Regions from separate parts of the Mesorhizobium sp. M1406 genome, predicted to be linked through region 1. Evidence: riboswitches for the same ligand, from Rfam matches in the RefSeq annotation. Region 1 holds a riboswitch; each other region holds the start of a gene.

Region 1 (9,463 bases):
CGATGGCGGCTTCGACCTCGTCTATTTGAATCGTTTGTTGCCGGATGCCCGGTTCCAAGCCCTGCTCGATCCCGCCGTCCCAGGCCGCGGCACGATCCTGCAGCCAAACCACCGCAGCGAGATCAGCTATCGTGTCGTTGGCACCTGGCAAGACGGCGCGCAATGGTTCGAAAGCCAATCGAAAAAAACCCGGCAAAACTATCGCCGTGGCCACAAATTCATGGAGGAAGGCGGCGCGCTGCGCTTCCGGCTGATGGATGCGCACGAAGACCGCGAGCCGGTGCTCGAGCGCGTCGCGGCGCTGAAGCGGCTATGGTTGGCAAAGCACGGCCGCGCGTCGGACCTCTTCGACGAAGGCTCCACAGCTCTGGCGGCACTGGTCTCCGTCCTGGCCGGGCTCGGATTGCTGCGCATCTTCGTGCTCGAACGCGACGATGCGATCATCGCCGTCTCGATCAATTTCGAGCAGCATGGAACGATGATGGCTTTCGTCACGACCTATGACCCGGCCTTCGAGCGAGCCTCACCGGGCATGGTCTTGATGATGGATTATATCCAGTGGTCGCTAGACCAGGGCTTGACCACGGTCGACTTTCTCTGCGGCGGCGAGGATTTCAAGCGCCGCTTTTCGACGCATTCGGTGACCTTGTCGTCGGTGATGGGCGGGCGGAGCCTGCGCGGGCGCCTCGCTGCCTTGGCCGACCGGGCCCACCACGCCACAAAATCATGGCGCTCGGAGAAACCGTCGAAACGAGCGGAACTGGCGGAGGAGTAACGCCGGCATGGCGGCTGGGACAATGAAAAGGCATCGGCCGGAAACCGATGCCGATCATACCTTGCTAAGCGGCTCCCAGGCTTACTGGTCTCATTGGAACTTAGAATTAGAATATGGTTCGGGAAACCTGCCGTTCCACGGCGGGCGACAGACCGTCATCCGGCTTGCCCGTGGCTTCCTCGAGTGGGCGTTCGGTCACGGCCGCCGGCGCTACGCCCGGCACGACCACAAGCTGCGGCACCTGCTTGTAGGAAAAGCCGCCGCGAATATCGCCCATCTTGCCGGCGACAATGCCCATGGCCGCCTTTTCGAGGCTGCGATCATAGCGCGTCTCGGCGGCGGCCGGCGCGACGATGACGGCGCAAAGCGCTACGCCGCACAGAAGCGTTTTCATTTGTCGTCTCCCTGCCTGATCAACGATCTAGCAGGGCGTCGTTGAAAAACGGCCAAGAGACACGGTAAGCGAAAAGCCAAATTGCCGCGTAAACAATGGGTTAAGGTCGCGGTTCGGCTAACTTATTCGTTGAGGCTTTGATTCAGGCGCGCTGAGCGCGAACTGTATGACCGAGCGCGACGAACACGGTGCGCACGATGCCGGCCGCGTCTAGCCCGGCATCGGCGTACATCTTTTCCGGCTTGGCGTGGTCGGTGAACGCGTCGGGCAGCACCAGCGGACGCACCTTCAGGCCGCTTTCCAGCAGACCTTCATGGGCGAGGAACTGCAGCACGTGGCTGGCGAAGCCGCCGACGGCGCCCTCCTCCACCGTCACCAGAACCTCATGCGAGCGGGCCAGCCGCCGGATCAGATCCTCATCGAGCGGCTTGGCGAAACGGGCATCGGCGACCGTGGTGGAAAGTCCGGCGGCACCTAATTCCTCGGCGGCGATCAGACAATCCTGCAGCCGCGTGCCGAAGGACAGCAGCGCCACCTTGGTGCCCTCCCTGACGATGCGGCCCTTGCCGATTTCGAGAACCGAGCCACGCTCCGGCATGTCGACGCCGATGCCGTTGCCGCGCGGATACCGGAAGGCGATCGGGCCCTCATCATAGCTCGCCGCGGTCCGTACCATGTGGCGCAGTTCCGCCTCGTCGGCCGCCGCCATGACGACGAAACCCGGCAAGGTCGCCAGGAAAGTGGTGTCGAAGGCGCCGCAATGGGTCGCGCCATCGGCGCCGACGAATCCGGCGCGGTCGATGGGAAAGCGCACCGGCAATTTCTGGATGGCGACGTCGTGGACGACCTGGTCGTAGGCACGCTGCAGGAAGGTCGAATAGATCGCCGCGAACGGCTTGTAGCCTTCGGTGGCAAGGCCGGCGGCGAAAGTCACCGCGTGCTGTTCGGCGATGCCGACATCGAATGTCCGCGACGGAAACGCTTCGCCGAACAGGTCGAGGCCGGTGCCGCTCGGCATGGCGGCGGTGACGGCGACGATGCGGTCGTCCTCGCGGCCTTCCTGAACCAGGCTTTCTGCGAACACCTTGGTGTAGGCAGGCGCGTTGGCCGGCGCCTTGGCCTGCGCGCCGGTGATGACATCGAACTTATTGACGCCGTGATATTTGTCGGCGGCGGCTTCCGCCGGTGCGTAGCCCTTGCCCTTCTGGGTGACGACATGGATCAGCACCGGGCCTTCGCCATTGTCGCGGACATTTTTCAGGACCGGGATCAGATGCTCCAGATTGTGACCGTCGATCGGGCCGATGTGATAGAAACCGAGCTCCTCGAACAGCGTGCCGCCGGTGACGTAACCGCGTGCATGCTCGACCGCCCTTGTGATCGCACGGTCGGCGCGCTTGCCGAGATAGGACGTCAGTTTCTTGCCGAAGTCGCGCAGGCCGATATAGGCCTTGCCCGAGGCCAGACGCGCCAGATAGGCACTCATCGCGCCGGTCGGCGGCGCAATCGACATGTCGTTGTCGTTGAGGATGACGATGAGCCGCGCATCGAGCGCGCCGGCATTGTTCATCGCCTCATAGGCCATGCCGGCAGACATCGCACCGTCGCCGATGACGGCGATGACATTGTTGCGGCCGCCGGAGAGATCGCGGGCAGCGGCCATGCCGAGGCCAGCCGAAATCGATGTCGAGGAGTGGGCGGCGCCGAAGGGATCGTACTCGCTCTCGGCGCGGCGGGTGAAGCCCGACAGGCCGCCTTCCTGGCGCAATGTGCGGATGCGGTCACGGCGGCCGGTCAGGATCTTGTGGGGATAGGCCTGGTGGCCGACATCCCAGATCAGCCGGTCATCGGGGGTGTTGAAGACATAGTGCAGCGCCACCGTCAGCTCGACCACGCCAAGGCCGGCGCCAAGATGGCCGCCGGTGTGAGAGACGGCGTCGATCAACTCGGCGCGAAGCTCGGCTGCCAATTGCGGCAGCTCGCTTTCGGCAAGCGTGCGCAGGTCGGCCGGGATGCGGACCTTGTCGAGAAGCGGCGTATGCGGCGTTGCGTTCACGGGTGCCCAGGCTTTCTGTTCATTGGCGAAATAGGCCGCCGGCCGGAGAATGTAAATGCATGTCAGTGACGCGGATCAGGCCGTGGTTTTTGTTTTGATGCACGCCGTTCGCCCAAAACCGGGGCCACCTTTAGGCGACACGCATCAGCTTTCCGGCAACGGAATGAACTCTTCCTCATCGCCAGGAACAATATCGAAGCGTCCCGTCTTCCATTCCTGCTTGGCCTGCTCGATGCGTTCCTTCGACGATGAGACGAAGTTCCACCAGATGTAGCGCTGCGAGCCGAGCGAAGCGCCGCCGAACAGCATGAAATGCGCGCCGGTCCGCGACGATACGACGATCTCGTCACCGGGCCGAAACACCAGCAGCCGTTCGGCCGGGAAAATGTCGCCCGAAATCGAGACCTCTCCTTCCAGTGTGTAGATGGCGCGTTCTTCCGCATCGGCCGGGATCTTCACGCCGGCGCCTGGCGCAAGGCGCAGGTCGGCATAAAGCGTCTCGGAGTCGGCCCTGACCGGGGACCGCAATCCCTGGAAATCACCTATGACGATGCGCCCGCTGACGCCTTCGGCGTCGATCTCGGGCAGCCGTAGTGCCGCGGTGTTCTCGAAAACCGGGGCTACTTCTTCCTTGCCGTCCGGCAGCGCCAACCAGGTCTGCAAGCCGGAAATCGACATCGGTGCGCCGCGCAGTTCTTCGGGGGTGCGCTCGGAATGGACGATGCCGCGGCCGGCGGTCATCAGGTTTACGTCACCGGGCTGGATGACCATTTCGGTGCCGAGTGAATCGCGATGCCTGATCCTGCCGTCGAACAGATAGGTGACCGTCGACAGGCCGATATGCGGATGCGGACGGACATCGAGCGCCTGCCCGGCGCGCAGGATAGCCGGGCCCATCCGGTCGAAGAAGATGAACGGTCCAACCAACCGCCTCTTGGCGGTCGGCAGGGCGCGGCGCACCTGAAAACCGCCAATGTCCTTGGCATTCGGGATGACCATAAGCTCGATCTGGTCGCTGGCGAAGGCGTCGCCGACTTCAGGGTCTTTCCCCGGGAAAAAGCTCATGAACTCTCCTCGTCAGCGCCAGAGGCAGCCTGGACGTATCAGGAAAACCGGATCGCCGATTTCGCCCTTAGTTTGGCCGCCACTTCTTCGCGATTGCGCGGATGCTGATGGGTTTCGAGTGAATCAAGCAGTTCGCGCGCCGATGCCGCGATGGCTTCGACCGCGTGGTCGAAGGCATGCTGATTCTGCTTCGAAGGCCGCGTCGTTCCGCTCAGCTTGCGGACGAACTGAAGTGCCGCGTCGCGGACTTCGTCGTTGGTAGCGGGCGGATCAAAATTGAACAGGGTCTTGATGTTTCTGCACATCGCTTCCGTATCTCCTCTTGTCCTGGAGCGCTTTCAATCGGGACGCGTTCTATCCTCGATCATGATCATGTCCAAAAGCCGGTGAGGCAAGACCACCGTTCGGACCGCCTCAATCCGCGTCAAGCGGCTCCGTTCCGACCGGCTTGCCATCGCGCGACAGCCTGATCTTCTCGACCTTGTCCTCGGCGGCCTTCAGCAGCCGGTCGCAATGCGCTTTCAGTGCCTCGCCGCGCTCATAGATCTTAATCGACTGGTCGAGCGGCACGTCGCCACGCTCAAGATCATCGACGATCTTTTCGAGTGCGTCGAGTGCCTGTTCGAAGCTCATCGCCTTGACATCTTCGTTGGTCTCACCGGCCATCATTCATCCTTTCATCAGTCGCCCGACATGGGCGGCGACCGAAAATGCCAATCCCTGCAGATCGTAGCCACCCTCGAGCAGGCTGACGAGCCGGTTGCCGCTGTGACGCGCGGCGCGCTGCATCAGCTGGCCGGTCGCCCAGTCGAAATCGTCCTCGGTCAGGTTGATCTCGGCCAGCGGATCGCGGTGATGCGCGTCGAACCCGGCCGAAATGATGATCAGATCGGGCGCGAAATTGTCGAGCGCCGGCAGCACGCGCGACAGGAAGGCATCGCGAAACACCTCGCTGCCGGTCTGCGGCGCCAGCGGTACGTTGACGATGTTGCCGGCGCCGGTTTCGTTCTTCGCGCCGGTGCCGGGGTAGAGCGGCATCTGGTGCGTCGAGCAATAGAGCACCGACGGATCGTCCCAGAAAATATCCTGCGTGCCGTTGCCGTGATGCACGTCCCAGTCGACGACGGCAACCCGCTCGACACCATGCTTCTTCTGCGCATAACGCGCCGCGATCGCCGCGGTGTTGAACAGACAAAAACCCATCGACGTGGTTTTTTCGGCATGGTGGCCGGGCGGCCGAGCGGCTACGAAGACATTGTCGGCGCGGCCTGCAAAGACGTCGTCGACGGCGGCGTTGGCCGCACCGATCGCGGTGATCGCCGCCTGCCAGCTCTTCGGGCTGGCGGTGGTGTCGGCGTCGATGCGGGCGATTCCCTCGTCGGGAATGGCGGCGCGCACGCGGGCGACGAAATCGGCGGGATGGGCATAGAGGATGGTGGCCTCGTCGCCTTCCGGCGCCTGGATACGATCGAGCGCGGCAAAAGCTTCGTCGTCCAGCACGCGCTCGATGGCGCGCAGGCGGTCCGGCCGCTCGGGATGGCCGGGCGGCGTGAGGTGCTCAAGGAAGACTGGATGGGTATAGAGACGGGTAGCCATCGTCCTAATCTAGTGACCCGGATCGACAAAGGCCATGCACGGGCGGCCGATGATTGGGGAAAATCGCGCCTGCGTCCATTCGCGTCGCTGCAGGCATTGGCGTCGTCCGCGCTTCGGAGTAAGGTCGGTGGCACTGCCTGGTGCCCGCCGCAAGCGGGAGAATCGGGAACACGGTTGAACTCCGTGGCGTGCCCAACGCTGTAAGGGGGACCGCGCCGGTATGTGCCACTGTCGATGACGGGAAGGCACCGGACGCGGGTTGATCCCAAGCCCAGAAGACCGGCCTGGCAGGCATCGTCATCCGCATGGTCAGGCGGATGGCATTGATTGCAATCGCAAGGGGACAAGCGATGCCGGAAACCATGACCGTTCTTGTTGGCGACGGATTTGAGCAGAATGCGCGCGATGCGGTGTATCGCGCCATGTTCACGCGGCGTGATGTGCGCAGCCACTTCCTGCCCACCGCGCTCGACGATGAGGTGCTGGCGCGGCTGCTGCTTGCCGCTCATCACGCGCCGTCGGTCGGCTTCATGCAGCCTTGGAATTTCATCGTCATTCGCGATGCCGAACGACGGGAAAAGGTGCGCGACCTGTTCCTGGCGGCGCGCGAGCAGGAATTGCCGGCCATCGAGGAAGAGCGCCAGGCGCTCTACCGCAAACTCAAGCTGGAAGGCATTTGCGAAAGCGCGCTCAACATCTGCATCACTTGCGACCGGCAGCGCTCGGAAGGTTCGCCGCTGGGACGCTGGCACAATCCGGAGATGGACCTCTACAGCACGGTCTGCGCGGTGCAGAATTTCTGGTTGGCGGCGCGCGCCGAAGGCGTCGGTGTCGGCTGGGTCAGCATCATCGAGGCGCAAGCGCTGAAAGGCCTGCTGTCAATTCCGGAGCATGTGACCCCGGTCGCCTATCTCTGCGTCGGCCGTGTCTCGGAGTTCGCGCCAAAGCCGGACCTTGAAACGCATGGCTGGGGACGGCGGCTGCCGTTGCCGGAACTGATCATGAGCGAGGTTTTTTCCGGGCAAGGTGAAGCGTTGCTCAAATCGACCGTGGCGCGCCTCAACACCGTTGCTGCCACGCCGGCGAGCCTCGCCGATCAGCTTGTCGCGCCGGCCGTGCCCCAACGCGAGCCGCCGAAGGAGGCCAGCGCCTTATCCTTAAGCTCCCTAAACTTCGACGACGCCTCGGCCAGCCGGGCATCCCAGTCGGGATCGGGCACCTGGCCGGCGATGGTCTTGAAATAGACCTGCATCAGGCAGGCGATGGCGAAGGGTTCGATGAACGCCGCCTTGAAAGCCCAGGCGAAGACGATGGCGAGCACGAAGGCCCAGCCGGCGAGTTGGCCGGGCATCAGGAAGAGAATGGCGCCGGCAGGCGCCAGCATCAGCAGGAAGATGACGAAGGACACGCCCCACATGATGACCGCCAGCCAGACGGCGTTCTTGACCATGACCTTGCCGTTCTGGGCATAGAGCACGACGCCCTGGCGCGCCGTCTCGAACGGCGAGGACGAATTGATGCGGATGTTGTAGCCGAGGATGATCTCGTCGACATAGGTCAGGGACAGGCGGATCACCGTGTTGATGAAGGAGATCAAGCCGCCCAGGCCCGGGATCGGCAGGAAGGCGGCGATGCCGCCGATGAGGCCGGTGATGGCGCGGATGGCGCCCTTGACCAGTTGGTCGACGACGAAAAGGATGTTGGCCTCCGCGAAACGCTGGGTGACGATATCCTTGGCGTAGGCGATCTGGTCCTGGCCGCCGGGAATGTCACGGCCGTCGATCAGATGGACCATGACGGCGATGTGGCCGGCCTTGACGACATAGAGGATGTATTCGCGGATCCAGTAGACGGCGATCGAGACGATGCCGAAACCGACCACCCCGCCCCACAAGGCAAAGGACATCGGCCCGTCGGGATCGGTGGAGATGTGGCCGACGCCATAGCCGACGCTAGCGCCCGTGCCGGTCGCCATGATGTAGGCCAGCGTGATGCCGAAATAGACGATCATGCGAAAGACAATGAACGGCCAGGTCCGCATCATTATGGACACCGACCCGCCGATATCGAAATCCCACATGCCCCGAATCTCCCCCTCAGAGGTGGTGAAAGAGGATGGACCCAACCCGGCGATTGTCAATTGCCGGGTTGGCGCCCGGGCAACGAACTCGGGTTAACGGGTTTCCTTCGCAGCCTTCGCCGGCGCGTTGGCTGACGGAGCATCAACCGAAAAACCCGCCTGTGCGGCGGGTCACTGGCGCAAATCAGCACCATGGACGAATATGTACCATAGCTGAGGTCATGGAATCAAGAAAAAATTCCTATCGTGAAAGCTGCCGGCACCGCCGAACTGGCTGTCGTAAGGTCTTTTATTAACCTGAGTTCGAAGCCCTACCGTGGCGCCGGGCCACCGATGGGATTTCAGTTCGATTGCGAACCCGGCTTTTTGAGCAGGCCTTCGAGCAGTTGCTTGAACGCCGTCACCACTTTCTTCGAGGTCGCTTCGGGGTCGTTCGAATTGGCGATCCGTTGCGCCGCCTGGCTGCTCGCGCCGTTGATCAGCCGCGAGGCCGTTTCGGGGTCGAGGCTGGAGACGACGACTCCCTCCTCCTGCAGCGCCGTCAGATGGCTGGTCATTGAAGCGATGCACGCATTGGCGTTCGGCCATTGTGCCGGATCCCCGAGAACGGCCGGGCCATCCCGGAACATGATGCGCTGGATTTCCGGCTCAAGCGCCATCTCGATATAGGTCGTGCATTCGTCGACAAAATGCTGCCAGCGGGTCGGCGCTCTCGACGCGACCTCATTGATGCGTGCCGCCATCTCGCCGTCGATTTCGGCGATAACCGCCTGCAGCAGTCCCTTCTTGTCGCCGAAGTGATGATACAGCGCGCCGCGCGTCAGCCCGGCTGAGGCAGTGAAGTCATCCATCGAGGCTTCGGCATAGCCGACCGTGCCGAAGGCATGGCGGGCGGCCGCGATCAGCTTGGCGCGCGTCTCGGCAATCATCTCCTTGCGAGGTTTGTGCATGGCTCTGGCCCTACCAACATACGTGCCGTATGCCAATTGACATACCCGGCGTATGCTTTATTTGATATTCATACGCACCGTATGTAATTGTCGAATCGTGCTTTGTCGAGGAACCAACCCATGCAAAATCCCTATGCGGAGATCTTTCGTGCCCCCGGAACCAAGGGCTTTGCCGCCGCAGGCTTCATAGCGCGCCTACCGATCGCCATGGCGCCGATCGGCATCGTGGCAATGCTGTCGCAGACGCGCGGTGAATATTGGCTGGCCGGCGCCGTCGCCGCGACATTCGCGCTCGCCAACGCTTTCCTCGCGCCGCAGATATCAAGACTGGTGGATCGCCTTGGCCAGACGCGGATCGTAGTGCCCACCACCATCATTTCCGTGTTGGCCTTCGCCGTCCTGATGGCAGCGGCTAATCAGGACTGGCCGGTATGGACGCTGTTCGTGTCGGCACTGCTGGCTGCCGCGATGCCCAGCATCCCGGCAATGGTGCGCGCGCGCTGGACCGATATTTTCCGCGGGCGGCCGCAGATGAACACCGCTTTCG
Region 2 (9,463 bases), on a different contig from region 1:
GATCGGCGCCGGCGCCTTCTGGACCGGCATGATCGACTTGGTCGGCGGCAAGTCCGCGCAGGATGTCGCCACCGACATTCAGAAAAGCTGGGACGCGATCAAGTAGGCGTCCGTAAGCAGCCGATTGTTCGGCTATCCGATCCCGACTGGATCCGGGCCCTGGAGGCCCGGATCCGACCGGCGGCCCGTGCCGCGGCGATTATCATGAGCACACAAACATCCGGCATGAAGCGCGATCAGCAAAGGGAAAGCCTGTCTTGCCTGGCGATCGCGCTCTGAACAACTGAATCGGCGCATCTCACCGCCCGGACCGTTCGGCCTTGGCTGATGATACGCAGGGGGAGGGACCCATGGCGGCTCAGATTTTCTCGGCCATATTCGTAATCATCGTCGGGGTCGGCGGTTGCGTCGCCTATTTCTGGGGCGCCAACAAACTGGTCGACCTGATATTCCCGTCGCGCGGCGTCGCCGGCGCCGCGGCCATCGACAATCTGCGCCGGCAAGGGCTGGTCCGACCATGGCTGTTCGTCGGTCCGGCGATGATCATCCTGACCATCTATCTGATCTACCCGGTCGTCGAGACGCTGCGGCTGTCGTTCCTTGATCGCGGCGGCATCAATTTCGTCGGCTTGGCCAACTATGAATGGGCCTTCGGCGACCGCGAGTTCCGCAACTCGATCCTCAACAACATCATCTGGCTGGCGGTGGTGCCCGCCGCCTGCACCTTCCTCGGGCTGATCATCGCCGTGCTCACCGACAAGATCTGGTGGGGCACGATCGCCAAGAGTCTGATCTTCCTGCCGCTGGCGATCTCCTTCGTCGGCGCCAGCGTGATCTGGAAATTCATCTACGAGTATCGTGGCGAGGGCCAGACCCAGATCGGCATCCTCAACGCCATCATCCAGCATTTCGGCGGCCAGCCGCAGGTCTGGATATCGCTGCCGTTCTGGAACAATTTCTTCCTGATGGTGATCCTGATCTGGATCCAGACCGGCTTTGCCATGGTCATCCTGTCTTCCGCCCTGCGCGGCATTCCCGAAGAAACGCTGGAAGCCGCCGTCATCGACGGCGCCAATCCGTTCCAGATCTTCTGGAAGATCATGGTGCCGCAGATCTGGGGCACCATCGCCGTCGTCTGGACCACTATCACCATCCTGGTGCTCAAGGTGTTCGACATCGTTCTGACCATGACCAACGGCCAGTGGAACAGCCAGGTGCTGGCCAACCTGATGTTCGACTGGATGTTCCGCGGCGGCGGCGATTTCGGCCGTGGCGCCACCATCGCCATCATCATCATGATCGCGGTCATTCCGATCATGGTCTGGAACATCCGCCAGGCGAACAAAGAGACGGGAGGACATTGAGATGGCCGTTGCGACCGGAAAGTCCTTCGCCAGCCGCTTTGGCGTCCACATCGCCGTGCTTGTCTTCGTCGCGATCTGGACCATACCGACGCTCGGCATCCTGGTCTCGTCGCTGCGCGACAAGAACCAGATCATCGCCTCTGGCTGGTGGAACTCGTTCGCCAGTTCCACCCAGACCGAGGCCGGCCGACTGCCGGCCGCCTCGACGCAAGTCGAAAAGGACGGCAAGTTCGTTCTCGAGGGCAACATCTTCGGCGACGGCGCCAGGCGCAACATCAGCGCCTTCGGTGTCAAATCGGCGGCACCGACGCAATATCCCGCCGGCACTTCGGCCGATCTCGGCGACGAAGTGACCCTGCGGCTCAACGCCGACGGCAGCTTCGTCATGGCCTCGCCCAAGGCGTTCGAAGGCGATCGCGGCCAGCGCGTCTACTATGCCTCGTCGGCGCCGCCGAAATTCACCACCGACAACTACAGAACCGTGCTGTTTTCCGAGGGCATCGGACGGTCGTTCATGAACTCGCTGACCGTCACCATCCCGGCGACAGTCATCCCGATCCTGATCGCGGCGTTTGCCGCCTATGCGCTGGCCTGGATGCGGTTTCCCGGCCGGGCGCTGCTGATCGCGGTGATCATCGGCCTGCTGGTGGTGCCGCTGCAAATGTCGCTGATCCCGCTTTTGAAGCTCTACAACGGCGTCGGCGCTTTCTTCGGCATGCCGTCGAAAACCTATCTCGGCATCTGGCTGGCGCATACCGGCTTCGGCTTGCCCTTCGCCATCTACCTGCTGCGCAGCTACATTGCCGGCTTGCCGCGCGAGATCATGGAATCGGCGCGTATCGACGGCGCCAGCGATTTCGAGATCTTCGTCAAGATCGTCTTGCCGCTGTCGTTCCCCGTGCTGGCCTCGTTTGCCATCTTCCAGTTCCTATGGGTATGGAACGATCTGCTGGTGGCGATGGTTTTCCTCGGTACAGAGGCAGACCAGATCGTGCTGACCGCCAAGCTCAACGCGCTGTTGGGCTCACGCGGCGGCGACTGGGAGATTCTGACGACATCGGCCTTCGTGACCATAATCGTGCCGCTGATCGTCTTCTTCTCGCTGCAGCGCTATTTTGTCCGCGGGCTGCTTGCCGGCTCGGTGAAAGGAGGCTGAGACGATGCAATCCCCTTTGAAGGCCAGCTCGAAACCTGACCTCGCCCTCGATCGCGACTGGTGGCGGGGTGCTGTGATCTATCAGATCTATCCGCGCAGCTACCAGGACTCGAACGGCGACGGCATAGGCGACCTCAAGGGGATCATCGGCCGCCTCCCCTACATCGCCGCACTCGGTGCGGACGCCATCTGGATTTCGCCGTTCTTCAAATCGCCTATGAAGGATTTCGGCTATGATGTCACCGACTACCGCGACGTCGATCCGATGTTCGGCACGCTGGCCGACTTCGACGCGCTGACCGCCGAGGCGCACAGGCTGGGCTTGAAGGTGATGATCGACGAGGTGCTGTCGCACACCGCCGACAACCACCCGTGGTTCAGGGAAAGCCGGTCGAGCCGCACCAACCCGAAGGCCGACTGGTATGTCTGGGCGGACGCCAGGCCGGACGGCACGCCGCCCAACAACTGGCTGTCGATCTTCGGCGGCTCGGCCTGGCAATGGGACACCAGCCGCCAGCAATATTACCTGCATAATTTCCTGGCCGAGCAGCCCGACCTCAACTTCCACAACCGCCAAGTCCAGGATGCGCTGCTCGACGTCACCCGTTTCTGGCTGGAGCGCGGCGTCGACGGCTTCCGGCTCGACACCATCAATTTCTACTTCCACAGCCAGGGCCTGGAAGACAATCCGCCGCTGCCGCCGGAAGAGCGCAACGACCAGACCGCACCGGCGGTCAACCCCTACAACTACCAGGACCATCTCTACGACAAGAGCCGGCCGGAGAACCTCGGCTTCCTCGAGCGCTTCCGCGCCCTGCTCGATGAATATCCGGCAACCGCCGCGGTCGGGGAGGTCGGCGATTCGCAGCGCGGACTGGACGTGGTGGCTGCCTACACCGCCGGCGGCAAGCGCGTACACATGTGCTATTCCTTCGACTTCCTGGCGCCGGAAAAGATCAGTGCGGCCAAGGTCCGCTCGGTGCTGGAATCCTTCGGCAAGGTCGCCAGCGACGGCTGGTCATGCTGGGCCTTTTCCAACCACGACGTGATGCGCCCGGCCTCGCGCTGGGCGGCCGGCGAAGCCGATCCGACCGCCTATCTCAAGGTCATCTCGGCGCTGCTGATGTCGCTGCGCGGTTCGGTCTGCATCTACCAGGGCGAAGAGCTTGGGCTCGGCGAAGCTGACCTGCGCTTCGAGGATTTACAGGACCCCTATGGCATCCGCTTCTGGCCGGAATTCAAGGGCCGCGACGGCTGCCGCACGCCGATGGTGTGGGACGGCAGCGCCAGCAATGGCGGCTTCTCATCGGCAAAGCCCTGGCTGCCGGTGCCGGCCAAGCATCTGTCGCAAGCGGTCAATGTCCAGCAGGGCGACGAGAACTCGCTGCTCGAGCATTACCGGCGCTTTCTGACCTTCCGGCGTGCCCATCCGGCGCTTGCCAAGGGTGACATCACCTTCATCGAAAGCGAGGGCGACACCGTCGCCTTCACCCGCCGCTCAGGCAACGAGCAGATCGTCTGCGTCTTCAATCTGGGAGCCGGGCCAACCGAGGTTGACCTCGGCGGCCGATCGCTGCAACCTTTGCCCGGGCACGGATTTTCGGGACAGGCGAGCACCGGTTCCATCGAGCTTGGCGGCTACGGCGCCTGGTTCGGGCGCGCCGACTGAATTTCAAATCACTTGAATTTCAAATTACTGGAGGGAAACCAATGGCCGATGTCACGCTAAGACAAGTGAAGAAGTCCTACGGCAATCTGAACATTCTCCACGGCATCGACCTCGATATCAAGTCGGGCGAATTCATCGTCTTCGTCGGTCCGTCGGGCTGCGGCAAGTCGACATTGCTGAGGTCGATCGCCGGGCTCGAGGAAATCACCTCCGGCGAGCTCAGAATAGCTGGCGAGGTCGTGAACGACGTGCCGCCGTCGAAGCGGGGGATCGCCATGGTGTTCCAGTCCTACGCGCTGTATCCGCACATGACCGTCTACGACAACATGGCGTTCTCGATGAAGATCGGGAAGGAGAACAAGGCCGAGATCGATCGGCGCGTGCGCCAGGCGGCGGAAATCCTGCAGCTGACGAAATATCTCGACCGCTTGCCCAAGGCGATGTCGGGCGGACAGCGCCAGCGCGTCGCCATTGGCCGCGCCATCGTGCGCAATCCAAAGGTGTTCCTGTTCGACGAGCCGCTGTCGAACCTTGACGCCGCACTTCGCGTCGCCACACGCATCGAGATCGCCAAGCTCAAGGAATCGATGCCCGCCACGACCATGATCTATGTCACCCACGACCAGGTCGAGGCAATGACGCTGGCCGACCGCATCGTGGTGCTCAAGGACGGCCATATCGAACAGGTCGGCACGCCGATGGACCTCTACAAGAAGCCCGGCAATCTGTTCGTTGCCCAGTTCATCGGCTCGCCGGCCATGAACATCCTGCCGGCGACCATCGACAAGACCGGAAATCCGACTGTCGTCAGCCATGTCGGCGGGCGCAAGGCGACCGTGCCGATCACGACGCCTGCTTCGGCAAAGGGTGCCGCGGTGAGCTTTGGCGTGCGACCGGAGGACCTGATCATCGCCAGCGGTGCGGACTATCTGTTCGAAGGGACGGTCGACTATGTCGAGCAGCTCGGCGAAGTCCAGCTTGTCTACATCGACATCGGCCGCGCCGACCTGCCGCTGGTGACCAAGCTGCCTGGCAATGTCGAAGTCAAGCGTGGCTCGACATTGCGCCTGAGCGCCAATGGCGAAGACCTGCATATCTTCGACACGGATGGGCGGTCCTTCGCTCTTCACGAAGCAGAGGCGAAGGCGGCCTGAGAGGTCGCACGACGATACTTCCCTGTTACAAAAACAAGAGCGGCGGGCAAGACCCGCCGCTCTCGTTTGGAGATCAGCTTCGGCTGTTAGCGGCCGAAGAGGTTTCGGTCACTGCCCTGAGGGGCGGACTTCGGTGCATCGCCCGACGAATTGAGCAGCTTGTAGACGGGCGATTCGCTCTTGCGGATCGAGCCCGTATGCGAGGTGTCGACGTTGACGGTCGACTGCTTGTTGATGTCGGTGCCGCCAGCGTTGTCGTTGCGGGCATAGGCGCTGCCGGCGGCAATCAGAAGAGCGGCGGCAGTAAGAACAATCTTTTTCATTTTGATACTCCGTATTCTCGAATTCGATACGGCGGGTTAACCCGCCGCATCGCTGTCGGATGTTGGTTTTGGTCGGGTTAGTTGTTGCCGAACAGGTTGCGGTCGCTGCCATGGTCGACAGGCGCCTGCGTGGCCGGCTCCGACTTCTTGACGGAAGCCGTGTACGAGCTGTCGACCGCGGCGGCAGGCTGGTCGGCGCCCTTGGAGCCAAAGTTGTCGCTGCCGGCGAAGGCACTGCCGGTGACGGCCAGAACGGCGGCGGCGGCAAGAAGGATCTTGTTCATTTTAGTCTCCTGGATTTCTGGATTTCGCCAGGACGGCGGGCAGACCCGCCGTCAACTGGGAATTGGTTGTTAGCGGCCGAAGAGGTTACGGTCGCTGCCCTGAGCGGGCGTCTGGGCAACCGGTTCCGAGGTCTTGGTGGAAGCCGTGTACGACTTGTCGACCGCGGCAGCAGGCTGATTGGCGCCGTTCGAACCGTAGTGGTCGCTACCATTAGCGAAGGCGCTGCCGGAAATGGCCAGAACGGCGGCGGCAGTGAGAATGATCTTTTTCATTTTTTTGTACTCCAGTATCTTCTTTTCCGTCCGTCCAGCGGCGTGTCTTGGAAGGGAAATCGCGTCGTTCGGACAGCCCCGATGTGGGAGGGCATCCTCGCCTTTTCCAATCACGAAGTTGTTCCGTGTGGACCATGAATCCGCCACTTGAAATTGTGCCACGGGATTCTACACGCTACTTTTTATTTATGTTTTTCAACACTTAAGCAAAATCGCCCGCTGGATCACCAACTGTTTCCAAGGCCCGGCGTTCACACCGTCCTGCACGCACCGTCAACAGAAACGAACCGTTCGGTTCGATTTTAGAACCAGCTAATAGTCACTTTTCGAAACCGTTAACCTTTTTGGTCGCCGGCAAGGGGCCGGCTTCGAGGAGATTGCAGTTGGGAATGGCCGCCGCGGAGATAGGATTTCGGCTCAACAATCGCCAACCGGAACGTTTCGCATGCGTGTCGCGCCGCATGGATACGATGTCGTTTTCATGCCGATGACGCGCCCGCGATCGTGGTTAGATCATACCATCTCAGGTGCCGCTTCGTGACGACGAGGCGGAGAATTGGGAAGCCGGTCAGAATCCGGCGCTGCCCCCGCAACGGTGGTGGAGTTCAAGTCGCAACGGGAGACCACTGGGCAGTTGCCTGGGAAGGTGTCGCGATGGTCCGTAAGGACAACTCCAGAGCCCGGAAACCAGCCCGAGATTTCTAGACTCGACTGATCGCGGTGGGCGGTCAAGAGGTGGATAGTGCATGTCCGGCGCATCGCCGGCCTGCGTCCGATCCTTCCTCCGTCACCACCATTTCAGTCCTTAAGAAACGAGGACAGGACATGGATATTCGCAACGACATGCTGAGGCTCTTGAACAGCCGCCGGCAAGGCTTTTCGCTGGAGCAGCCCTTCTACACCGATCCAGACTTTTTCAAGCTCGACATGGAGCTGATCTGGTATCGTGATTGGCTGTTCATCGGCCACGATTGCGAGCTGCCTAAGCCGGGCAGCTACATCACAGTGCAGATCGGCGACTATCCGGTCGTTCTTGTCCGCGACCAGCAAGGCAAGATCAACGCCTTCCACAATTCCTGCCGCCATCGCGGCAGCCGCGTCTGCAACACAGAGAGGGGTACGGCGGCAAAGCTGGTCTGCCCCTATCACCAGTGGACCTATGAGCTCGACGGCCGCCTGCTGTTTGCCCGCCAGATGGCCGACGGTTTCGACAAGAGTGAGTTCAGCCTGAAGCCGGTCGCCTGCGAGAGCGTCGGCGGCTACATCTTCATCTGCCTGGGCAAGGAGCCCGCCGATTTCGCGCCGATGCGGGCGATGATCGAACCTTATCTTTTGCCGCACCGGTTGCGGGAAGCAAAGATCGCCTTCGAGAGCACGATCATAGAGAAGGGCAACTGGAAGCTGGTCTGGGAAAACAATCGCGAGTGCTATCACTGCGTCGCCAATCATCCCGAGCTGTGCAAGACCTTCCCGGAAGCGCCTACCGTGACCGGCGTCAACGGCGCCGACAGCGACCCCGAAATGGTCGCGCATTGGGCCAAATGCGAGGCATCAGGCCTGCCGAGCAAGTTCCGCATCGATCCGGCCGGGCAGTACCGCGCCACCCGCGCGCCGCTGTTGCGCGATGCCGTCAGCTACACCATGACCGGCAAGCTGGCGGTGAAGAAGAACCTCTCCGACACTGTCTCCGCCGACAGGATCGGAACCTTGATGCACTATCACTATCCGACGACCTGGAACCACATCCTCATCGATCACGCGGTGACGTTCCGGGTGCTGCCGATCAGCGCCACGGAAACGGCGGTGACGACGAAGTGGCTGGTGCACAAGGACGCGGTCGAGGGGGTCGATTACACCATCGAAGCCCTCACCCATGTCTGGACCGAAACCAACGACCAGGATCGCCGCATCGTCGAGGAAAACGCCTTCGGCATCCTGTCGCCCGCCTACGAGCCCGGCCCCTATTCGGAGTTGCATGAGGGCGGCGTGATCCAGTTCGTCGAATGGTATGCGTCGTTCATCGGCCCGCGCCTCGCCGAAGGCGGCCGGCCGGCCCTGCGCAGCGTCGCCTAGTGCATGTCGCCCAAAATGCGCAGCGGCTTTGGGATCATGCACAAAACAAAAGGGACAAGAGGATGAATGCGATGACGGATCTTGGCCTCTATCGCCATCTCGACCAGATGACGCCCTGGAACGACAGGCTGCAGGTGCTGGAAGTGATCGGCGTCAGCGACGAAGCACCTGACGTAAAGACCTTCACCTTCCGCTCCGACAACCAGACCTGGTTTCGCTACAAGCCGGGCCAGTTCGTGACGCTGGAACTGCCGACAGCCGACGGGCCGCTGATGCGCACCTACACGCTGTCGTCCTCGCCATCGCGGCCGTTCTCTATCGCGGTGACAGTGAAGGCGCAGGCGGGCAGCACAGGCACGCGCTGGATGTTCGACCATCTGGCGCCGGGCTCGCACGTCAAGGCCTATGGGCCGACAGGTGACTTTTCGCTGCACAGCCACCCGGCGGCCAAGTATCTGTTCATCTCCGCCGGTTCCGGTGTGACGCCGATGATGTCGATGCTGCGCTGGCTGAACGACTGCGCGCCATGGACCGATGTCGGCTTCGTCAACTGCGCGCGCCGTCCGGAAGAGATCATCTTCCGCAAGGAACTCGAACTGCTCGGCAGCCGTATGCCCGGCCTGTCGCTCGGCTTCATGATCGAGGAGCGGTCGAGCCGCGAGGGCTGGTTCGGCCATATGGGCCGCATCGACGCCATTCGGCTGCCATTGCTGGCGCCCGATTTCCGCGATCGCGAAATCTTCTGCTGCGGCCCCGATCCCTTCATGCGCGCCGTGCGCGGCATGCTGGAGGCAACGGGCTTCGACATGACGAAATACCATCAGGAGAGCTTTGCGGCGCCTGTGGTGGAAGAAATCCTGGCGCCGTTCACGTCGCCTGCGGAAGACGGCGCCGCCGTTGTCGCCGAAGCCGTGACACCGATCCGGTTCGCGCTTTCGGATGTCGACGCCGAATGCGTCGCCGGCCAAACCGTGCTGCAGACCGCGCGGGCTTCAGGTGTGAGGATTCCCGCCGCATGCGAGTTTGGCCTGTGCGGCACCTGCAAAGTGAAGAAGGTCGCGGGCGACGTCGAGATGAGCCACAATGGCGGCATCCTCGACCACGAGATCGACGACGGCTTTATCCTCGCCTGTTGCTCAAAACCGCTTTCGGCGCTCGAAATCGAGG
Region 3 (9,463 bases), on a different contig from region 1:
CGAAACGCTGGACAGCGCCGGTGTCAGCCGCGCTGCGATCGAGAGTCTGGCCGAGAATTTTTCCGACGGCATCGTCGCTCCCGCCTTCTGGACCGGAATCGGCGGCCTCGCCGGCGGCGCTGCCTACAAGGCCGCCAACACCGCCGATTCGATGATCGGTCACCGCACCCCGCGCCACGAAGCGTTCGGCTGGGCGGCGGCGCGCTTCGACGATTGGATCAACCTGCCGGCGTCACGGCTGACGGCAGCGCTGATCGTGCTGGCGGCGTTCCTGGTCAAAGGCGCCGATCCCCGCGGTGCCTGGCACGCGGTGTGGCGCGACGCGAAAAAGCACCGCTCGCCCAATGCCGGCTGGCCGGAGGCGGCGATGGCCGGCGCGCTTGGTCTCGCACTCGCCGGGCCGCGCAGCTACGGCGGCGTCTTGGTCGATGACGTCTTCATGGGTGGAGGCGGACGGCGCGAAGCCGACAGCACCGACATAAGGCGGGCGCTGAAACTCTATCGCGTCGCCGACACGCTGCTGATCGCGCTGTTTGGAGTGATCTCGGTGATCGTCATCGTGATGTGATCTCACCCTCCCCCTTGTGGGGAGGGTAAGAAACGCTCAGAACTCAATCCCCTGCTGCGCCTTAACGCCCGCGGAAAAATGATGCTTGGTCACGCCCATCTCGGTGACGAGATCGGCCGCCTCGACCAGCGCCGGCTTGGCATTGCGGCCGGTGACGACGACGTGCAGGCCCTCGCGCCGGGCTTTCAGCGCCGCAACCACCTTGTCGAGATCGAGATAGTCGTAGCGCAGCGCGATATTCAGTTCGTCAAGCACCAGCAGGCTGATCGACGGGTCGGTCATCAGTTCGAGCACCTTGGTCCATGCCGCTTCGGCCGCGGCGATGTCGCGCTTCAGATCCTGCGTTTCCCAGGTGAAGCCCTCGCCCATCGCGTGCCAGACGACGCGATCGCCGAAGACGGCGAAGGCGTCCTTCTCGCCGGTATGCCACTTGCCCTTGATGAACTGGACGACGCCGACGCGCTTGCCGTAGCCGAGCATCCGCAGCGCCAGGCCGAAGGCGGCCGTGGTCTTGCCCTTGCCCGGGCCGGTGTTGACGATCAGCAGCCCCTTCTCGACCGTCTTGCTCGCCACCTCGGCATCCTGCACCGCCTTGCGCTTGGCCATTTTGGCGCGGTGGCGTTCTTCGTCCCTATTGTCGATGTCGGTCATGTCATTTCACCTTGAGCGGAAGTCCCGCCACCATCAGCAGCACCGTATCGGCGATAGCGGCCACCTGCTGGTTGAGGCGGCCGGCGGCATCGCGAAAGCGGCGCGCCAATGCATTGTCCGGCACGATACCCTGGCCAACTTCATTGGAGACCACGAACCAGGACCCGCGCGGCCGCGACAGCACGTCCGCCAGCCGACGGCATTCAAGCTCGAGATCGTGATCGGCCAGCATATGGTTGGTCAGCCACAGCGTCAGGCAGTCGACAAGCACCGGCTGGTCGTCCGGCAAGGCCTTGAGCGCACCGGCGAGATCGAGCGGTGCGTCGATGGTCGTCCAGCCTTCGCCGCGCCGCGAGCGGTGCAGCGCGATGCGCTCGCGCATCTCGTCATCATAGGCTTGCGCCGTGGCGATATAGGCCCATGGCGAGGGCAAGGCCGCCGCCAGGATTTCGGCGTGCGCGCTCTTGCCGGAGCGCGCACCACCGATGATGAAGGTCAGCTTGCTGTCAGGCAAAGCTGTCGCGCAAGCTGGTCGCCGTACCGGAGAAGCGTCCGCGCACCACGCCGACCACCGCGCCGAGCACCAGCCAGAACACCAGATTGGTCAGCGTCACCGCCACCACGAATTGGTGATGCAGGCCTTCCGGGATCAGCGTCTCGAAACTGTCGGGCTGCGGTGCTCCGACGATATGCGGTGCGACGATCAAGGCCACGGCCAGGATCGCCAGCGGCAGCGACTTGCGGAAGGCGATCAGGCCAAGCCCGATGGCGGTCGCCACCACGGTTGCCGTCCACCAGATCTGGCGCTGGGTGAGGTCGGCCGCAGGCATGGCCGGCAGTTCCGGCGGCAGGCCAAGACCCGGCGCCAGCGTGAAAACGGCAAAGCCGGCCAAGCCCCAGAATACGCCTTGACGCCAACCACCGATGCCGCCGGCGAATTCGGAGACCGCAACCAGGATCAGTGCGAAACCGATGCCGGTGACGATGTTGGCAAGCACGCTGAAGGCAAAACGCTCGAAACCGTCCGCCGGCGCCCAACCCTCGTCTCCCGCCGGAGCAATCGCTTCCACCGGGGCCGGCGCCGCAGTGCTCATGGCGGTGGTATCCGTTGCGGCCGGTGCGGCGGCATGGTCGTGGCGGTGGCCACCGCCAGCCTGTTCGTAGACTTCCGCCTTCAGGATAAGCGGCACAGTGGCGTAGGCCTGCATGCAGGCGAGAACGACACCGGCCACAAGCCCTGCGATCGCCGCGATGAACACGACGTTGCGAAACAGGTTCATGATGTCAGATCCTCGTCAGTGGCAGGGAAACGCCATCGAATGGCGATAGTCGTGAGCCGCATTGTGGACCGCATCGATATGCGAGAAGCCGACAAAGCCCATCACGAAGATGCCAAGAAACGCAGCAAGAGCGAGATGCATGAAGCGCGACTGCGAGGAGACGGAGGCGCCGAGGGAGACGGAAGCGGTAGTCATATCTTGTCCTTTCGCCCTCCACCCGAGGGCATCGAAGTCAGTTTCCTGTCGCCGGCAGGTCTCCTGGCTCGCGGATCAGCGCCCTTCCCCACCTTCCCGAAGAAAAATCTTCAGTGGCATATGGAGAGGACTACCGCACACAGTTGCGGGGGCAGCCACGGCATTGGGCGAAACCCGCCCTCACCGCATTCCCTCTTGGCTCCAAAATGGAACCGACGACATGAGCGACTATAGGCAGAATCCTCGCCTCCGGCAAACCAAATTCCGCCGGCAATCATCGCGAATGCGTCGCGCCAGACAAGGGCCGCCGGTGCCACAATTGACATTTTCTTGGCCTTGTATCGGCTGACACCTTCACACGAAGCTAGCCAGGCAGCCCATTGCCGGCGAGCGCGATCCCTACAACGGCCCGACTCGGGCCGAACCGTCGCTGCCGTCATCGACCTGTTGGGATGCAGGCACCTCGGCATGCGGCACTTCCATCAAAGCCCCGAAGATCAAAGCGATTTCGGCAGGTAGCGCCACGTCACAAAACCGCAAATCGCCGCCAGCAGGCCGAGCGTGACGAACACCGAGCCCAAGCCGAAGAAGGCCAGCACCACCGAATAGACCAGCGGCGGCGTCAGTTCGGAAAAGTCGAGATAGGTCCGGTAGACCGCCGCCATCTGCGATCTTTCATAGGAGCGTACCGAGCGCATGAAGGCGGTCGAGCCGAGTGCGTCTAGCGCGATGGTGAAGAAGGCGCCGCCAAGCAGGAAGGCGCCGGCAAGCAGCGGCACGGTCTCACCGACAAAGCCTGCCGCCAGCAGCATGGCCGACATGGCGAAATAGGCAAACGTCATCGTCCTGCGGCCGCCGAAGCGCTTTCCTGCCTTGCCCCAGAAGATGGCCATGAACAGCAGCGCGTTGCCGGCCGAAACCAGCATGCCGCCGGCCAGCTTGCCTTCGCCGGTGATGACCATGAACAGTGGCCCATAGACGAAGAAGGTCGTCCAGAAACAGGAGCGGCCGAAAGCAATCAGCCAGGCCAGTCTGAGCCTGGGCTGCGCGACGAAGCGGCCGATATTGGCGAGCGGATTGACCGGGCGCGTCTTGCCCGGACGAATCGAAGGGTTGTCGCCGAGCCGGTAGGTCCAGAACAGCGCCAGCAAAGCCAGGGCGAAGATCGCCACGGCGCCATGCGCGGCATAGATGCCGAAGCGTGTGTAAAGGAAGATGCCGAGCGTCGGCCCGCCGGTCCAGGCCAGCATCGACCACGCCATGCGCAGCGATTCGGCCTGCATGAAATCCGTCTTACGGATGTGGTCCATGATGTAGAGGTTGAGCGTGATCGACAGCGCGCTGGCGCCCATCACACGGCACAGCATGCCGGCCAGTTGCCCGGCAAGCGTATGCGTGACGAAGAACAGCGAGCCGATGGCCAGCAGGCAGGCGCCTGCCGTGTAGACCCAGCGGCGGGCAAAGCGGCGGATCAGCATCGGCATGAACAGCGTCACCGACAGGCCGAGCATCGCCACGATGGTGTAGAGGATCGAGACGACCTGCTCGTTGTGAAGTATCTCGTAGGCCTGGATCGGGATGACGCTCGACACCGTGGCGCGGGCGAAGGATTCGACCGCATAGAGCGAGGCGAAGGTGCGGGCGTCCGCGGCCTTGAGGGCCGGAAGCCAGATCGGATGACGCACATGAGTGGACATTGCTCTCCCCGAAGCGGATTTGCCGGGCCAAATCTGCCGTGGCGATGCCGACGCCAATAAGAGGAAACCGACGCATACCCGGCAAAAAGCGAAGTCGGCCAAAGGCTTTCCGCCACTGGCCTAAAGCGGCGCCTGATCCTGTCCGCGTTGTCAGGTGCCCGGCCTTCTTTTGCCCGGTGCAACCGTGATAGTCGTTTTGCGGGGCTGAATCAGAATGCGAGACCATGACCATCCAAACGCCGACCGCACCCGTCCAGGATCGACCAAAGCGCATCGTCGCTATCGACATCGTGCGCGGCATCGCGCTGATCGCCATGGCGAGCTACCATTTCACCTGGGATCTGGAGTTCTTCGGCTACACCGATCCCGGCCTGACCGCCTTTGGCTGGTGGAAGATCTACGCGCGCTGCATCGCCTCGACCTTCCTGTTCCTGGTCGGCGTCAGCCTGTATCTCGCCCATGGCCGACAAATCCGCTGGAACGGCTTTTGGAAGCGGTTCGCCATGGTCGCCGGAGCCGCGATCGCGATTTCTGTCGCCACCCGCATCGCCACGCCGGACGGCTTCATCTTCTTCGGCATCCTGCACGAGATCGCGCTCGCCAGCCTGCTCGGTCTGCTGTTTCTTCGCCTGCCGGCCTTGCTGACTCTGGTGGTTGCCGCGCTGGTCATCGCGGCGCCGGTCTATCTGCGCTTCGAGGCCTTCGATCATCCGTGGCTGTGGTGGGTCGGCCTGTCGGCGATCAATCCGCGTTCCAACGACTACGTCCCGCTGTTTCCGTGGTTCGGCACCGTGCTTATAGGCATCGGCTTCACCAGGCTTGCCGCGGCCGCGGGTTTCTTGACGCGGCTGGCGGATCTGGCGCCCGGACGCTGGGCCAACCCGCTGGTCTTCATTGGCCGGCACAGCCTGGCCTTCTACCTCATCCACCAGCCATTGCTGATCGGCTGCGTGTGGCTGTTCTCGCAGATCATGCCGGCACCGGTTGAAACCCCGCAGGTGAATTTCCTGAAAACCTGCCAGTTGTCCTGCGAGCAGTCGCGCGACACCGAGTTCTGTTCGAGCTATTGTGTCTGCATGCTCGATACGCTCGAGGGCGAGGCTACGCTTGATAGGCTCTACAACAACGACCAGACCGCGGAATGGAAGGCGCACCTGTCCGACCTTGCCGGCATGTGCACCGCCAAAACCGACAGCAAATTGATGGAGGAAGGGGCCAAATGACCGAGAACCAGCCGAAGCCGGGGCTCATACCATGGCCGCCGCTGATCTACATCGCAGCCATCGCCATCAGCATCGCGCTGGGCCTGCTTTATCCCCTGCCCTGGATCGGCGATCTCCTCGGCGATATTCTTTTCGCCGCCGGCTGGGTGGCACTGTTCGGCGTCGCGGCACTCTGGTTCACCGCGATCCGCACCATGATCCGGGCCAAGACCACGCTCAACCCCAACGCGGTGCCCGATCACCTCGTCACGTCAGGCCCCTTCGGCATCACCCGCAATCCGATGTATCTGGCCAACACGCTGCTGTTGATCGGCGTCGCCTTTGTCTCGGGCATTGCGTGGTTCCTGCCGCTGGCGTTCATCGCGGCCTACGCCACGCAGAAGGTGGCGATCGAGCGCGAGGAAAAAGTGCTGGCGGCGAAGTTCGGCAAGAAATACCGCGACTACGCGAAACGCGTGCGGCGCTGGATTTGAAGACCCGTTACGTATTGACGCCGAGTTCGACGAGCCGCTCGACACAAGATTCCTCGGCCTGGTCGAGTTCGGCGAGCGTTTCCTCGAGGTCGCGGCGCTTCTGCCTGAGATCCTCGCGCTTTTCCTCGATGCGCTTGATCATCAGCTTGAGTTGACCGACCTCGCCGGGAGGCTCCTTGTACATCTGGATGATTTCGCGGATTTCGTTGATCGAAAAGCCAAGCCTCTTGCCGCGCATGATTTGCCGGATGAGGTGACGATCGGACGGGCGAAATAGCCGTGTGCGGCCACGCCGCACCGGCTGCACCAGTCCTTCATCCTCATAGAAGCGCAGCGTCCGCGTCGATACGTCGAACTCGCGAGTCAACTCGGTGATCGAATAATATTCCCGCATTATCACTCCCACACGCCGGAATTCTGGCGATCGCCATCCGGCGTCGCCTCCGTCCCGAACCAAACCCATGCCATGCCGGAATCGACATGGCGCCCCGCGTCAGCCTCGCACGGCGTTTACGTAAAAGTCAATTGAGGGCGCACGTCAAGGCACGCCGAACCACCATGTGGCGATGCCCAGAAACGCAAAGAAGCCGACGACATCGGTAACGGTGGTGACGAAGACCGCGGAAGCAACCGCTGGATCGACCTTGAAACGGTCGAGCAGCAGCGGGATCAGGATGCCGGCCAAGGCGGCCACGAACATGTTGATAATCATCGCCGCCGCGATGATGCCGCCCAGATTGGGATCGCGGAACCAGGCCGCCGCGACGATACCGATCAGGACGGCGAAGATAATGCCGTTGATGAAGCCGACACCCATCTCGCGGCGAATGATGCGGCTGGCGTTGTAGATGTCGAGATCCCTGGTCGCCAGCGCCCGCACGGTGACGGTCATGGTCTGCGAGCCGGCATTGCCGCCCATGCCGGCGACGATCGGCATCAGCACCGCCAGCGCCACGATATGTTCGATCGTGCGGTCGAACAGGCTGATCACCGAGGCCGCCAGGAACGCCGTCAAAAGGTTGATCAGCAACCACGGAACGCGCGAGCGCGAGGTCGAAAAGATACTGTCGGAAAGCTCTTCGTCGCCGACGCCGCCCATGCGCATCAGGTCTTCCTCGGCCTCCTGCTGGATGACGTCGACGACATCGTCGATGGTCAGCACGCCGACCAGCCGTTCGTTCTCGTCGACGACGGCGGCCGATAAAAGATCGTACTGCTCGAATTCCCGCGCCGCCTCTTCCTGGTCCATGGTGGCGGGAATGGCGTGCCGCGCCTCATGCATCACCTCCTCGACCTTGACCGAGCGCTTGGTGCGCAGGATCTGGTCGAGGTCGATGGCGCCGAGCAGCTTGAAGCTCGGATCGATGACGAAGATCTGGCTGAAGCGGTCGGGCAGGTTGTTGTCCTCGCGCATGTAGTCGATGGTCTGGCCGATCGTCCAAAACGGCGGCACCGCGACGAATTCCGTCTGCATGCGGCGGCCGGCCGTCTCTTCCGGATAATCGAGCGAGCGGCGCAGCCTGATCCGCTCGGTGAACGGCAGCTGCGACAGGATCTCGTCCTGGTCCTCCTGGTCGAGATCCTCGAGAATGTAGACCGCGTCGTCGGAATCGAGCTCCTGCACCGCCTGGGCGATCCGCGCATTGGGCAGATTGTCGACGATCTCCATGCGGATCGCCTCATCGACCTCGGTCAGTGCGGAGAAGTCGAAGTCGGCGCCCAACAGTTCAACCAGCGCGCGGCGCTGGTCGGGGTGCAGCGCCTCGAGCAGATCACCGAGTTCCGATTGATGCAGATCGTCGACTTCACGCTTCAGCGTGAGCGTGTCGCGATCGGCGATCGCGGCACCGATCTGGGCAAGGAAGGACGAAAGGACGGCGCCGTCCTCGCCATAGATGTCGGCGTGGTGCTCTTCGGCGGCCCTGGCGCCGGTTGTCCGTTCGTCCTGGCCTTCCACCAGCGCCTCCCGCCATCGCAATCCTGGAAAAGGTGCAAATCAGGTCTAGAGCATCGAACCCAAAAGTGGAAACCGGTTTTGGGAAAATCCGGTGTTCTGACGGAGATGGACGTCGGCACGATTCGATTTGAGAACTTATCGCTCTAACGCTCGGAATATCAAACGAAATGGGTGCTTTCCCACCTCGCCTGCTTCACCAGGAAAGGTATCGCGTACGTTCACCCGGACAATACCTATACTGTCAAAAACCGGCCGGGTTCCGGTTCAGGACACGCGACAGCGCATGTCGCTGGGGAAAGAGCACCCCAGCGCGATTGGGTCAGAATTGTCCTGGTGCCGGCTCCAAGGCGAACACTTGGATCCGCCTAACTCCGCAACCAGAGCAACCGGACGCCCTTGAAGATAAAGCCGGCGACAACGAAAAAGGCAATCGAAGCGAGGCGCGTCCGCGTCGTCGTCGCCGAACGCAATCCGCTCGTCATATCGGCGCTGCGTGAAATGCTGGAATGCGACGGGCGTTTCGAGCTTGTGGCCTCCGTGCAAAGCGGCAGGCATTTCCTGGACCTGGCGGCGGAGGCGGAGTTCGATGTCGCCGTCATCGGCTGGAAGCTCGCCGACATGGATGGCGCCGATGTCCTTGCCGAGGTCCAGAGCCGCAAGTTCGATGTGCGCATCACGGTCTTTTCCAATGACCACGACATCGGCATCCTGAAGCAATGCGTGCGGCTCGGCGCGCAGGGCTACTGCTTCCAGTTCGACGATCCGCCGATCATCTTCGACACGATCCTGGCCGTCGCGCACGGCCGCATCTGCATCCCCTATATCGACATCAACAAGGTCAACGACACGCCGCTATCGCAGCTCACCGTTCGTGAGCGCGAACTGCTGGCGGTGCTGTCCGACGGTTGGACCAATCTTCAGATCGCGACACGGACCGGTATCTCGGAAAATACCGTGAAGTACCACCTCAAGAATCTTTACGACAAGCTTGATGTCCGCAACCGGGCGATGGCCGTCGCGCTCTATTCGAGCGAGAGGCGCCGCAGTCCCAAGCAGCCTTTCGGGTAGGTCGAGCCCACCCGCGCGCGGCGACAATTTACCCGGCAAGGTGTTGTTGCCGAGCGCCGCCGAAACGACACTCACTCCACAAATTCTGGCACTCGCCACGAATTCTGGCACTAGGAGGAGTTCGCGCATGGCTGGGTTCACCCATCTTTTCATTCCAGGACCCACCAACATCCCGGAGCAGGTCCGGCAAGCGATGAACCTCCCGATGGAGGATATGCGCGCCGCATCATTCCCTGATTTCACGTTGCCGCTGTTTGAAGACATCCGACGGGTCTTCAAGAACGAGACCGGCCGCGTCTTCATCTACCCGTCGTCCGGCACCGGTGCCTGGGAAGCGGCGATGACCAATGT

Evidence for each region. A riboswitch is a leader RNA that binds a small molecule or an ion and turns the genes downstream of it on or off. The one in region 1 is predicted to bind cobalamin.
Region 2: another riboswitch for cobalamin. It lies ahead of NKH03_RS07860 (aromatic ring-hydroxylating oxygenase subunit alpha); the one in region 1 lies ahead of bluB (5,6-dimethylbenzimidazole synthase).
Region 3: another riboswitch for cobalamin. It lies ahead of NKH03_RS09820 (CbtB domain-containing protein); the one in region 1 lies ahead of bluB (5,6-dimethylbenzimidazole synthase).

What each region holds. Positions count from the first base shown of each region.
Region 1 covers NZ_JAMYKW010000011.1:3,591-13,053, reverse strand. Annotated here, with positions in the region: gene NKH03_RS12240 (GNAT family N-acetyltransferase) at 1-775, shown strand, start outside; gene NKH03_RS12235 (hypothetical protein) at 882-1,169, opposite strand; gene dxs (1-deoxy-D-xylulose-5-phosphate synthase) at 1,312-3,225, opposite strand; gene NKH03_RS12225 (pirin family protein) at 3,370-4,290, opposite strand; gene NKH03_RS12220 (DUF2277 domain-containing protein) at 4,329-4,595, opposite strand; gene NKH03_RS12215 (exodeoxyribonuclease VII small subunit) at 4,705-4,956, opposite strand; gene NKH03_RS12210 (histone deacetylase family protein) at 4,960-5,886, opposite strand; cobalamin riboswitch at 6,008-6,188, shown strand; partial or broken gene bluB (5,6-dimethylbenzimidazole synthase) at 6,192-6,866, shown strand; gene NKH03_RS12200 (hypothetical protein) at 6,983-7,966, opposite strand; gene NKH03_RS12195 (TetR/AcrR family transcriptional regulator) at 8,308-8,916, opposite strand; gene NKH03_RS12190 (MFS transporter) at 9,037-9,463, shown strand, end outside.
Region 2 covers NZ_JAMYKW010000006.1:25,680-35,142, reverse strand. Annotated here, with positions in the region: gene NKH03_RS07900 (ABC transporter substrate-binding protein) at 1-106, shown strand, start outside; gene NKH03_RS07895 (carbohydrate ABC transporter permease) at 351-1,364, shown strand; gene NKH03_RS07890 (carbohydrate ABC transporter permease) at 1,366-2,520, shown strand; gene bglA (beta-galactosidase BglA) at 2,525-4,189, shown strand; gene NKH03_RS07880 (ABC transporter ATP-binding protein) at 4,231-5,343, shown strand; gene NKH03_RS07875 (DUF680 domain-containing protein) at 5,430-5,666, opposite strand; gene NKH03_RS07870 (DUF680 domain-containing protein) at 5,744-5,950, opposite strand; gene NKH03_RS07865 (DUF680 domain-containing protein) at 6,020-6,223, opposite strand; cobalamin riboswitch at 6,732-6,933, shown strand; gene NKH03_RS07860 (aromatic ring-hydroxylating oxygenase subunit alpha) at 7,049-8,296, shown strand; gene NKH03_RS07855 (FAD-binding oxidoreductase) at 8,368-9,463, shown strand, end outside.
Region 3 covers NZ_JAMYKW010000008.1:2,191-11,653, forward strand. Annotated here, with positions in the region: gene cbiB (adenosylcobinamide-phosphate synthase CbiB) at 1-568, shown strand, start outside; gene cobO (cob(I)yrinic acid a,c-diamide adenosyltransferase) at 605-1,219, opposite strand; gene cobU (bifunctional adenosylcobinamide kinase/adenosylcobinamide-phosphate guanylyltransferase) at 1,221-1,733, opposite strand; gene NKH03_RS09815 (CbtA family protein) at 1,726-2,499, opposite strand; gene NKH03_RS09820 (CbtB domain-containing protein) at 2,515-2,694, opposite strand; cobalamin riboswitch at 2,731-2,926, opposite strand; gene NKH03_RS09825 (MFS transporter) at 3,192-4,391, opposite strand; gene NKH03_RS09830 (heparan-alpha-glucosaminide N-acetyltransferase) at 4,616-5,614, shown strand; gene NKH03_RS09835 (methyltransferase family protein) at 5,611-6,087, shown strand; gene NKH03_RS09840 (MerR family transcriptional regulator) at 6,095-6,481, opposite strand; gene mgtE (magnesium transporter) at 6,626-8,044, opposite strand; gene NKH03_RS09850 (LuxR C-terminal-related transcriptional regulator) at 8,441-9,112, shown strand; gene NKH03_RS09855 (aminotransferase class V-fold PLP-dependent enzyme) at 9,240-9,463, shown strand, end outside.